Prochlorococcus marinus XMU1402: one gene and its partner. The protein of the gene in region 2 interacts with the protein of the main gene of each other region in a pairwise test. Links are inferred from orthologs where the notes say so. Each region holds a gene or a part of one and is shown on either strand. Other genes may lie near its edges.

The links. Proteins that work in one complex are often made in the same cells at the same time.
Region 1: the proteins of rpe (region 2) and eno interact in binary tests that used the Escherichia coli proteins (3 or more experiments, as listed by UniProt). The link is inferred for Prochlorococcus marinus XMU1402 from one-to-one orthologs.

The regions. Positions count from the first base shown.
Region 1 is NZ_JAAORD010000001.1:200,531-205,686, forward strand. Bases 1,420-4,253 are described here. They hold eno (phosphopyruvate hydratase), read left to right. Parts: upstream 1,420-2,107; coding sequence 2,108-3,400; downstream 3,401-4,253. Other genes in these bases: HA141_RS01085 (ATP-dependent Clp protease ATP-binding subunit), read right to left, coding at 1,420-1,847; HA141_RS01095 (ABC1 kinase family protein), read right to left, coding at 3,405-4,253. Also shown: more of HA141_RS01085, read right to left, coding at 1-1,419; more of HA141_RS01095, read right to left, coding at 4,254-5,072; HA141_RS01100 (hypothetical protein), read right to left, coding at 5,069-5,156. UniProt on the Escherichia coli protein: Catalyzes the reversible conversion of 2-phosphoglycerate (2-PG) into phosphoenolpyruvate (PEP). It is essential for the degradation of carbohydrates via glycolysis.
Region 2 is NZ_JAAORD010000001.1:731,527-737,316, forward strand. What follows is about bases 2,806-5,751. They hold rpe (ribulose-phosphate 3-epimerase), read right to left. Parts: upstream 4,684-5,751; coding sequence 3,928-4,683; downstream 2,806-3,927. Other genes in these bases: lptB (LPS export ABC transporter ATP-binding protein), read left to right, coding at 2,806-2,857; ccsB (c-type cytochrome biogenesis protein CcsB), read left to right, coding at 2,970-3,899; glpX (class II fructose-bisphosphatase), read left to right, coding at 4,872-5,751. In the rest of the region: translational GTPase TypA, read left to right, coding at 1-1,658; HA141_RS04170 (DUF309 domain-containing protein), read left to right, coding at 1,670-2,038; more of lptB, read left to right, coding at 2,129-2,805; more of glpX, read left to right, coding at 5,752-5,790. UniProt on the Escherichia coli protein: Catalyzes the reversible epimerization of D-ribulose 5-phosphate to D-xylulose 5-phosphate.

The DNA of each region.
Region 1 (5,156 bases), 530 kb from region 2 along the record:
TCACTTAGTTCTGTTTCTAGATTGACTAATTTCTTACGTTCATTTGAAACTACTTTAGAAATTGGAATACCTGTGGTTTTTGAGATGACATCAGCAATATCATCAGGTTCAACTTGATATTTAAAAGGAAAATTCCTATTCTTCTTTAATTTACTAAAGTTCTCTTCAACTTTTTGTATTTCATTCTCTATTTCACTTAACTCTTCTTCAAGTTTTTCTAAATAATCCAGATCATTTTCAATTTCGTGATTTGATTTATCTTTAATTTGTTTGGTTAGCTTATCTTCTTCTTTCATCAAAATAGATAATTGCTGCATTTCTTCCCTAAAGTTGTTCCAATTGTCCAAGAGAACGTTCAATTTTGCCTCTGATTGTTTTCTTATATTCAAAAGTTTTTCTTTAGCTTCGATTTTTTCTCCTTGTAAATTATTCAGTTTTTCATCAATAGTATGAAGTTTGTTTTCTAGTTCCAGAATTACTTGAGGCTTATTATTAGCTTCGATTTTTAACTGGGCAGCTGCTTCATCAATTAAATCTATTGCTTTATCAGGAAGACACTTATCGCTAATGTATCTGTCGGCCAATTTTGCAGAATAGTTTACAGCCTCTTCAGAAATTTTTATTCCATGATGTGATTCATATTTCTTTTTGATTCCTTGCAGTATTTTTGCGCTTAATTCTAGTGAAGGTTCATTAACAGCTATCTTTTGAAAGCAATTATTCAATGCCTGATCTTTTTCAATAGTTTCACGAAATTTCTCAGGTGTTGTTGTACCGATACATCTAAGATCTCCTTCAGCTAGTAAAGGTTTTAAGATATTACTAATGTCGGTAGAAGATCTGTCAGAACTTAATATTGAGTGAATTTCATCAATAAATAGAATCATTCCTTGGCTTGGATCGTTTAGTTCCTGCATTATTAAGCTTAGTCGTTCCTCTAGTTGCCCTCTAAATTTTGTCCCAGAAACTAAAGCACCTAAGTCAAGTGAAATAATTTTTAAGTCTTTTAGAGAATCAGGAACTTTATTTTCAATAATTAATTGAGCAAGTAATTTTGCGATTGAGGTTTTACCAACTCCAGGATTGCCTATAAGTATGGGATTATTTTTGTTTCTTCTGCAGAGTACCCTCATTAAATTATTGATCTCACTCTCTCTTCCTAAAACGGGATCCAGTAAACCTTTTTTAGCTGATTCTGTTAAATCTTTTCCATAAATTGAAAGAGCATTTTCATTTTTTTTAACTTGTTTTTGGGTTTCAATTTGAAGTTCACTTTTAGGTAATGGATTAATAGCTTTTTTAAATTTTTCTTCTTTAACTAAAGTCTCTTTGTTTGATTCAAAATTAGATTGATTATTTATCTCAATTACATTTTTATAATTAAAAGAATCTTTTGATTGATTGATATTTGGGAAAAACTTTAATTCCTCTTCTAATTTTTCCATTGAAAGATTGCTTTCTTCAAAAACATAATTTCCAATTCTTAAATCTCTTCCAAGAGCAATTAGTAAATGAGGGATTTCTATTAATTTAGATCCCCATTGAATTTTAATCTGATTCGCATTGTCTAATAAAATTTCTAAATCTTCTCCAATAGTAAAAAAATCTGACTCATTTGTTGGTGTCTCTTCTAAAAAATCTTCTGTTATATCTAAAACTGTATCTTGGTCGATTGATAATTTTTCAATGAAAGCAAAGAATTCACTTGATGAGAACAATGTATGAATTATGTGTTCAATATTAAATTCGCTATGGTCCCATTTTTTTGCGGTTTCTTCCCCTAATAAAAGAAGATTCCAACTGATATCGCTAAAAAGTTCAGGACTGGATGTAAGTGTTTCTTTCATAAACTATAAAACTATAGTTGAATATTAATTAATATTTTAAGTAGGATTTGTATTAATAATCATCCAATAATTTTCAAATTGTAAGATGAATTTGAAAAATATGATTATGAGGTGGGTTGTGATGAGTTTTAAAAATAAAAGCTTTAACTAATATCTGAGTTGTTCTAGAATCAAAAAATTTTAATTGGTTAAAATATATATTTCAGATATTAGCCAAATAGTTCAGCTATTTATAGGATTTAAATAGTAATAATTAAATTGTGAAAGAAACTATTGATTTTCTAATTGATACTATTGAAGCAAGACAAGTCCTTGATTCAAGAGGTAATCCAACTGTAGAGGCAGAAGTATTTTTGGAATGTGGTTCAAGTGGTAGAGCAATTGTTCCCAGCGGAGCTAGCACTGGTGCTCATGAGGCACATGAATTAAGAGACGGTGGTTCAAAATATATGGGAAAAGGTGTTTTGAATGCTGTGAATAAAATTCATGAAACAATATCCCCTGCTTTATGTGGTTTGTCAGCTTTAGATCAAACTGCAGTAGATAAATTAATGATTGAAATTGATGGAACTCCTAATAAGTCTAACCTTGGAGCAAATTCAATCCTTGCAGTAAGCCTTGCAACTGCCAGAGCATCAGCAAATGCTTTAGATATTCCCCTATATAGATATCTTGGAGATCCATTATCCAATCTTCTTCCAGTCCCATTGATGAATGTAATAAATGGTGGTGCTCATGCACCAAATAGTCTTGATTTTCAGGAATTTATGCTTGTCCCACATGGAGTTAATAATTTCAGTGAATCATTAAGAATGGGTACTGAAATTTTTCACTCATTAAAATCATTACTTGATCAAAAAGGTCTTTCAACTGCTGTAGGCGATGAGGGTGGATTTGCCCCAAATTTGTCATCCAGTGAAGAGGCAGGGGACCTATTATTACAAGCAATTCAAAAAGCAGGATTTAAGCCTGGTGAGCAGGTATCTTTAGCTTTAGATGTTGCTAGTACTGAATTTTATAGTGATGGTATTTATAAATATGAAGGGAAAAGCTTAAATAGTTCTGAAATGATTTCATATCTTTCAAGTTTAGTTTCTAATTATCCAATAGTTTCAATAGAAGACGGTTTAGCAGAGGATGATTGGGAGGGTTGGTCAGAATTAAACAATGAATTAGGAAATAAAGTTCAGCTTGTAGGTGATGATTTGTTTGTTACTAATACACAAAGGTTAAAGAAAGGGATTATGGAAAAATCTGCCAATTCAATCCTAATAAAGGTAAATCAAATTGGAACATTAACTGAAACTTTGGAAGCTATTGAGTTAGCTAAAATGTCCGGTTTCACAAGTGTTATTAGTCATAGAAGTGGTGAGACTGAAGATACAACAATTGCTGATTTATCTGTAGCCACAAGATCGGGTCAGATCAAGACCGGCTCTTTGAGTAGAAGTGAGAGGATTGCAAAATATAATAGGCTTTTAAAAATTGAAGAAGAATTGGGAAATCAAGCAAGATTCGCTGGAGCTGTAGGTTTGGGTCCCAAAAATATATAGTTTTTTATTGCTTAAGTTTTTCTAAACGTGAGCCTTTTCTCATACTTAATTGGCATTTTATCCAATCAATACTTATTGGTAGTGCAAAAAAAAGTGGCAACAATGCAAAATTATTTTGTTTATTAGTCACGAGTAAAGCAGATGCAATTGATAAGCTTCCTATAAGAATTGAATGGCCTAAAGTTTTTTGAGCAGTAAACATTTTTTTGAATTGCCTATCAGACTCTCCCATTCTTATTTGCAATTGTAAATCGCCTTGCTCTAATCTTTCTAAACTTTCATCTATTCTTTTGGGAATTCCAACAGCTTTAGATCCTAGTTCACCTACTTGCCTTCCAAATTGGTTAATTAAATCGTTGGGAGTTTGATTATTTGAAGTCATAAGTTCTATTAAATAAGGCTTGGTAACTGATACAAGATTAAACCCTGGGTCAAGCATTCTACCAACTCCTTCAAAAGTTGATAAAGCCCTCATCACAAAGATTAAATCTACTGGCAGTTGAAATGGTGTCTCATAAACCAGTTCGTATAAATCTCCAGATAATTTTTCAATAATATTAGGACTAAATGGGGGAGTTAAGGCTTCTTTAAGCATCAATCTAACTAATCTTCTGACTGGTCCTACATCAATATCTTTTGAAATTAGACCGGCTTGTTGTAATTGACTAACAAGAGATGAGGCGTCTCTTAATGCAGCAGCCTTAACCATCCCTCCTAATCTTGTTTGAAGATTATTTGAGATATTGCCCATCATTCCAAAATCATAAAAAATTAATTTACCTTTATTTGAAACTGCTAGATTCCCAGGATGAGGGTCTGCATGAAAAAAACCGTAATTTACTAATTGTTTTAAATAGCTGATGGCTCCAATTTCTGCAATTTTAGGTAAATTAATTTCTTGTGATTTTAATTTTTCTAAATCACTTATTTTTGTTCCTTCCAGATAACTTAAACAAAGCACTTTTTCACTGCTCATATCCCAAATTACTTCAGGAACTTCAATATTTTCATCATCAAGAAATTGCTGTCTAAATCTTGCTGCATATTGTGCTTCACAATTAAAATCAAGCTCCTTCATGAGAACTTTCCTACACTCTTTAGCAATCTCAACCCAGTTTCTACCTCGACTCCAATTTTTATTTTTCTGCAACAATCCAGCTATTTGCTGCATAATACCCAAATCGATAATAAATAATTCTTTTAAATTAGGTCTTTGAACTTTAAATACTACTTTCTTACCATCATTTAAAGTCGCTCTATGAACCTGAGCTAGCGATGCTGATCCCACAGGATCACCTATTATTTCATATATTTCATTAAACTTAAACCCTAGTTCTTCTCTTATAGTTTCTTCAACTTGCGTAAATGAAAAATTAGGAACTTGATCCTGCAATTTAGATAATTCCTGTATCCAGGTATTAGGAAGTAAATCAGGTCTCGCAGATAATAATTGTCCAATTTTAATAAATGCTGAACCAAGCTTTATTAATTGATTAGTAAACCACCTAGCTCTTTTAACTTGGACCCTACTTTTTTCATTGCTTTTAGTTTGGAAAATTGTAAATCTAATATTATCTATCCACAAATTTATTAAAAGCGAAATCAGTGTTATCCAAATAAGAAATGCCCTCTTAAATTTTTTAAAACGATACTGAAGAATGTGATAACTCATTTAATTTGATTATTTATAGTTTTATTAAAAAGATCAATTTGCTTATTGATATATTCAATTTCATTTAAAGCTTTTTTTATTTTG
Region 2 (5,790 bases):
ATTCGAATGATCTTGAAAGAGAAAGAGGCATAACAATACTCTCAAAAAATACAGCAGTTAACTACAAAGAAACCAGGATTAATATTATAGACACACCTGGACATGCTGATTTTGGGGGAGAAGTCGAAAGGGTTTTGGGGATGGTTGATGGTTGCCTTCTTATTGTTGATGCGAACGAGGGACCTATGCCTCAAACAAGATTTGTTTTAAAAAAAGCATTAGAAAAAGGACTTAGGCCTATAGTCTTTGTAAATAAAATTGATAGACCAAGAGTAGTTCCAGAATTAGCAATTGATAAGGTCCTTGATTTATTTTTAGAATTGGGAGCAGATGATGATCAATGTGATTTCCCTTATCTTTTTGGTAGCGGCCTATCTGGCTTCGCAAAAGAAGAGATGGAGTCAAATAGTGATAATATGATGCCTCTTTTTGAAGCTATTATCAGACATGTTCCACCTCCAGTAGGTGACTTAAATAAGCCTCTTCAGCTACAAATAACTACTTTGGATTATTCTGACTTCTTAGGTAGGATTGTTATTGGAAAAATTCATAATGGCACTATAAAAAATGGTCAACAAGCCAGTTTAATTAAGGAAAATGGAAAAACTATAAAGGGGAAGGTAAGTAAATTATTAGGATTTGAAGGATTACAAAGAATTGATATTAATGAAGCATTTGCTGGTGATATCGTTGCGGTTTCTGGTTTTGATGATGTCAATATTGGTGAGACCATAGCATGCCCTGATTCACCTCATCCTTTGCCATTAATCAAGGTTGATGAGCCTACTTTAAATATGACTTTTGTTGTAAATGATTCTCCATTTGCTGGTAAAGAAGGAAAATTTGTTACTAGCAGACAGTTGAAAAATAGATTGGAGAGAGAACTCTTAACTAATGTTGCTCTTAGGGTTGAAGAAACTGATTCTCCTGACAGATTTTCAGTATCAGGGAGGGGAGAATTACACTTAGGAATTTTGATTGAAACCATGCGAAGAGAAGGGTTTGAGTTTCAAATATCACAACCTCAAGTAATATTTAGAGAAATTGATAATGTTGAATGCGAGCCTATAGAAACCTTAGTTTTAGATGTGCCTGAAGTTTCTGTTGGTTCATGTATTGAGAAACTTGGATCGAGAAAAGCTGAGATGAAAAATATGCAGACAAGTTCAGATGGGAGGACTCAACTAGAATTTCTCGTTCCATCAAGAGGATTAATTGGATTCCGTGGAGAATTCGTGCGCATTACGAGAGGCGAGGGCATTATGAGTCATTCATTTTATGAATATAAACCTAAAGCTGGAGACTTTGAAACCAGAAGAAATGGAGTTCTGATTGCGTTTGAAGAAGGTGTAGCAACGTTTTATGCTTTAAAGAATGCTGAAGATAGAGGAGTCTATTTTATTAAACCTGGAGTTAAAGTTTACAAAGGAATGATAATTGGAGAAAATAACAGACCTCAAGATCTAGAGTTAAATATATGTAAAACTAAGCAATTGACTAATATGAGGTCTGCAGGGGCAGAAGAACTAGATACTTTGCAGTCACCTGTTGATATTACCCTTGAAAGAGCACTTGAATATATTGGTCCTGATGAAATGCTAGAGGTAACACCCGATTCCATAAGAATGAGAAAAATAAATAAGAAGAAAAAGAATTAATTATTAATTTCATGAATGAAGAAAGTACAAAAAATTTTCAAGATGCACTTTTTACTGCTTTAAATCTTTTTAACAATCACGAATGGTATGAGGCCCATGATGCTTTTGAAGAAATTTGGAATTCTGTTGATGGTGACGAAAGGCAAGTTATCCAAGGCATTTTACAAGTATCTGTATCACAGTTTCACTTAAGTAAGGGGAATTTAAATGGAGCTACTATCTTGCTGGGCGAGGGTTTAGGTAGAATAAAAACCAGAACCAAGATTAATTTGGGTATAGATCTCGAATCCTTTTGCCGATGTTTGGAAGATTTATTGAGAAAATTACAATACAAAGAGATATTAAGTGAGAATGACAAGCCTTTTTTGAAATCTCTTTAGCTAATATGATTTTATTTTTTACAAATATATATTTGTATTTATCGCATTCTTTTTTTAAGGAAATAAGTTAATTTTTTTGGTCTTAGGAATATGAACTTAAAAATCCAAAATGTATCTCTAACGATTCAAGGTAGGTTAATCGTAAATGATGTTTCAATAACTGTTAATCCAGGAGAAGTTGTAGGATTGATGGGACCTAATGGGGCGGGGAAAACTACTACTTTTAATCTTGCTGTGGGGAATATAAAGCCTGACAAAGGTAAAATTTTGATGAATCACAAAAATATAACTAATCTACCATTGCCGATTAGATCGAGACTTGGTTTGGGCTATCTAACTCAAGAGGCAAGTATCTTTAGAGATCTTACTGTTAAGGAAAATATTGATTTGGCTCTGCAAAATTCATCTTATACTTCTGCTGCAATAAGAAACAGGAGAGAACAATTAATTAATGAATTTAATTTGAATAAATTTGTAGATAATTATGGTTATCAACTTTCAGGTGGTGAGAGAAGGAGGTGTGAGATAGCGAGAGCTCTAACTGTGGGTAGAAAAGGGCCTAGATATTTACTACTAGACGAACCTTTTGCTGGAATAGATCCTTTGGCTGTTAATGATTTAAAGAAACTAATTCTTAAATTAAGTGGTTATGGGGTAGGTATTCTTATTACAGATCATAATGTAAGGGAAACCCTTTTAATAACTAATAAGTCATATGTATTAAGTGAAGGAAAAATTTTAGCTTATGGATCATCAAGGGAATTGGCTGATAATCCAATAGTCAAGAAGTATTATCTAGGAGATAATTTTAAACTTTGAAAGCCTTTTTCTAAATCAATTTAAACTTTATTATTAAAGATTTACTCATATAAAAATGATTTAATTATAATTTATTTATCGTTGAATATTAAAATCGGATAAATTTCTAGAAATGATACTAGATAATCTTTTTAAAAATTTTATATATGACCCGGTTTCAGTTTTAGGTCTATTAGTCTTTTATTTTTTATTAATTAACTTACCAATATCTTTAGGTGCAGTTTTTAAAAAAAAATCTTCTTCAATTGTAAGATTTATTACGATTTTAGTGAACCTATTAATAACATTACAATTACTTTTTAGGTGGTCAATTTCTGGGCACTTTCCTATCAGCAATTTGTATGAATCTCTTTATTTCCTTACTTGGGGGATCACATTGGGACAACTATTGGTTGAAAGGGAATATCAATTTCCAATAATTCCCTCAATTGCAATACCAATTGAGTTATTGACAGTTGCTTTTGCTTGTTTTGTTTTACCTGACGATTTGAAATTATCATCCAACTTGGTTCCAGCCTTAAGATCTAGTTGGTTAATAATGCATGTCAGCGTCGTAATGCTTAGTTATGCGGCATTAATAATAGGTTCTTTGCTCTCGTTTTCTGTTTTATTTATTAATAAAAATAAGCCGCTTCAAATCAGAAGTAGTTCTACAGGTATAGGGGGGTTCAAACTTTCTAATAACTATTCTTTTAATGGTTTAGTTGAACCTACTGAATTCTCTCATTCAGAAGAATTAGATACATTAAGTTATCGTTCTATATTAATAGGATTTGTTCTTTTGACTCTCGGTTTAATTTCAGGTGCAGTCTGGGCTAACGAGGCCTGGGGTACATGGTGGAGTTGGGATCCAAAAGAAACATGGGCATTTATCTCATGGTTGTTTTATGCCGCTTATCTGCATATGAGAATTAGCAAGGGTTGGCAAGGACGCAAACCAGCATTATTAGCATCAACAGGCTTTTTAGTGGTTTTAGTATGTTATTTAGGAGTTAATTTCTTAGGAATAGGCTTACATAGTTATGGCTGGATATTTGGGTGATAAAAAAATTACCCATAAATATTAATTTTTAGGGCTCTGAAAGAACATTACCTTTTTGTGCTTCTTGCGCAACTTTTCTCAAGTCATCACATCCCTCTTTTAATGTTGGGTAAGCAAACATTCCACTACCAGCAATAAAACAATTCGCACCAGCATCTGCACATTGTGAAATAGTCCAATTTGCTTTAATGCCTCCATCAACTTCAATATCTACATTTAAGTTTTTTTCAATAACAAAGTTTCTTATTTCTCTGATTTTATTAAGCATTGTTGGTATATAAGCTTGTCCACCAAAGCCTGGATTAACTGTCATAACCAAAACATGATCAACCATATCCATAATGTTTTTAATCATTTCAAAAGGAGTATGAGGGTTTAATGCAACAGAAGGAGATCCTCCTAGGTCTCTTATTCTTCCAAGAACTCTATGCAAATGAATATTTGCTTCAGCATGAGCTATTACTACTCCTGGTTCACCATTCGCCCCTTTTGTAGCGTTTACATAAGATTCAAGCATGGTTTCACAATTGTATTGGCTTACCATTAATTGAGTTTCAAAGGGGACATTGCAATATTTCCTGCATGCAGCAATCATTTCAGGACCGAATGTAAGATTTGGTACAAAATTCCCATCCATTACATCAAATTGAATTCTATCTACCCCAGCTTCCTCGAGCTCTTTCACACATGCACCCATATTTGCCCAATCTGCTGGTAAAACTGAAGGAATTATTTGAATTGGTCTATTAACCCCAGCTAAATTTGTTTGATTTGACTCAGTCATTTAATTTTTAAAATATTTAATAAAGATACTATATTTAGTTGTTTATTCCTAATTTCAATTCATGGCCTGATAAAGTAACAGCTGTAAAGAGTTAAGAAAAGCTTATTAGCGTAATAATTCCCATAAAAAATGACACTTTTTATGAGATCATACTCAAAACCTTTTAGAAAATCCTCAAAAATTTAATTGTGAATCAAACTTTAATTCAAGAAATTCTCGAAGTTGTCGAGCAAGCAGCAATTGCTTCAGCAAAACTAACAGGACTTGGTCAAAAAGATGAAGCTGATGCTGCAGCTGTCGAAGCAATGAGATTGCGAATGGGCAAAATTGAAATGAAAGGGAAAATTGTTATCGGAGAAGGTGAAAGAGATGAAGCACCTATGCTTTATATAGGTGAAGAGGTTGGGAGCGGAAGCGGACCAGGGGTTGACTTTGCAGTAGATCCTTGTGAAGGAACCAATCTTTGTGCAAATAATCAAAGAGGTTCCATGGCTGTTCTGGCGGCTTCAGATACAGGAGGTCTCTTTAATGCCCCAGATTTCTACATGAACAAATTAGCGGCCCCTCCAGCAGCCAAAGGGAAAGTAGATATTAGAAATTCGGCTACTGAAAACTTGAAAATTCTTAGTGATTGCTTGGATCTCTCTATTGAAGAACTTACTGTTGTTGTAATGGATAGAACAAGGCATAAAGATTTAATTAAAGAGATTCGTGGATGTGGTGCAAAAGTACAACCGATTTCTGATGGTGATGTTCAAGCTGCTATAGCATGTGGTTTTGCAGGAACTGGAACACATTGTTTGATGGGTATAGGTGCAGCTCCGGAAGGTGTTATTTCCGCTGCTGCAATGAGAGCTCTTGGAGGACATTTTCAAGGACAACTAGTTTATGATCCAGCAATTGCTCAAACTTCTGAATGGGCTGATTACACAAAAGAAGGGAATATAAAACGTCTAAATGAAATGGGCATAACTGATATAGATAAAATCTATGAAGCTAACGAATTGGCATCCGGAGAAAATGTTGTATTTGCTGGAAGTGGAATAACTGATGGATTATTATTTGACGGAGTTAAATTTGAAAGCGATTGTGTTAGAACAAGCAGTC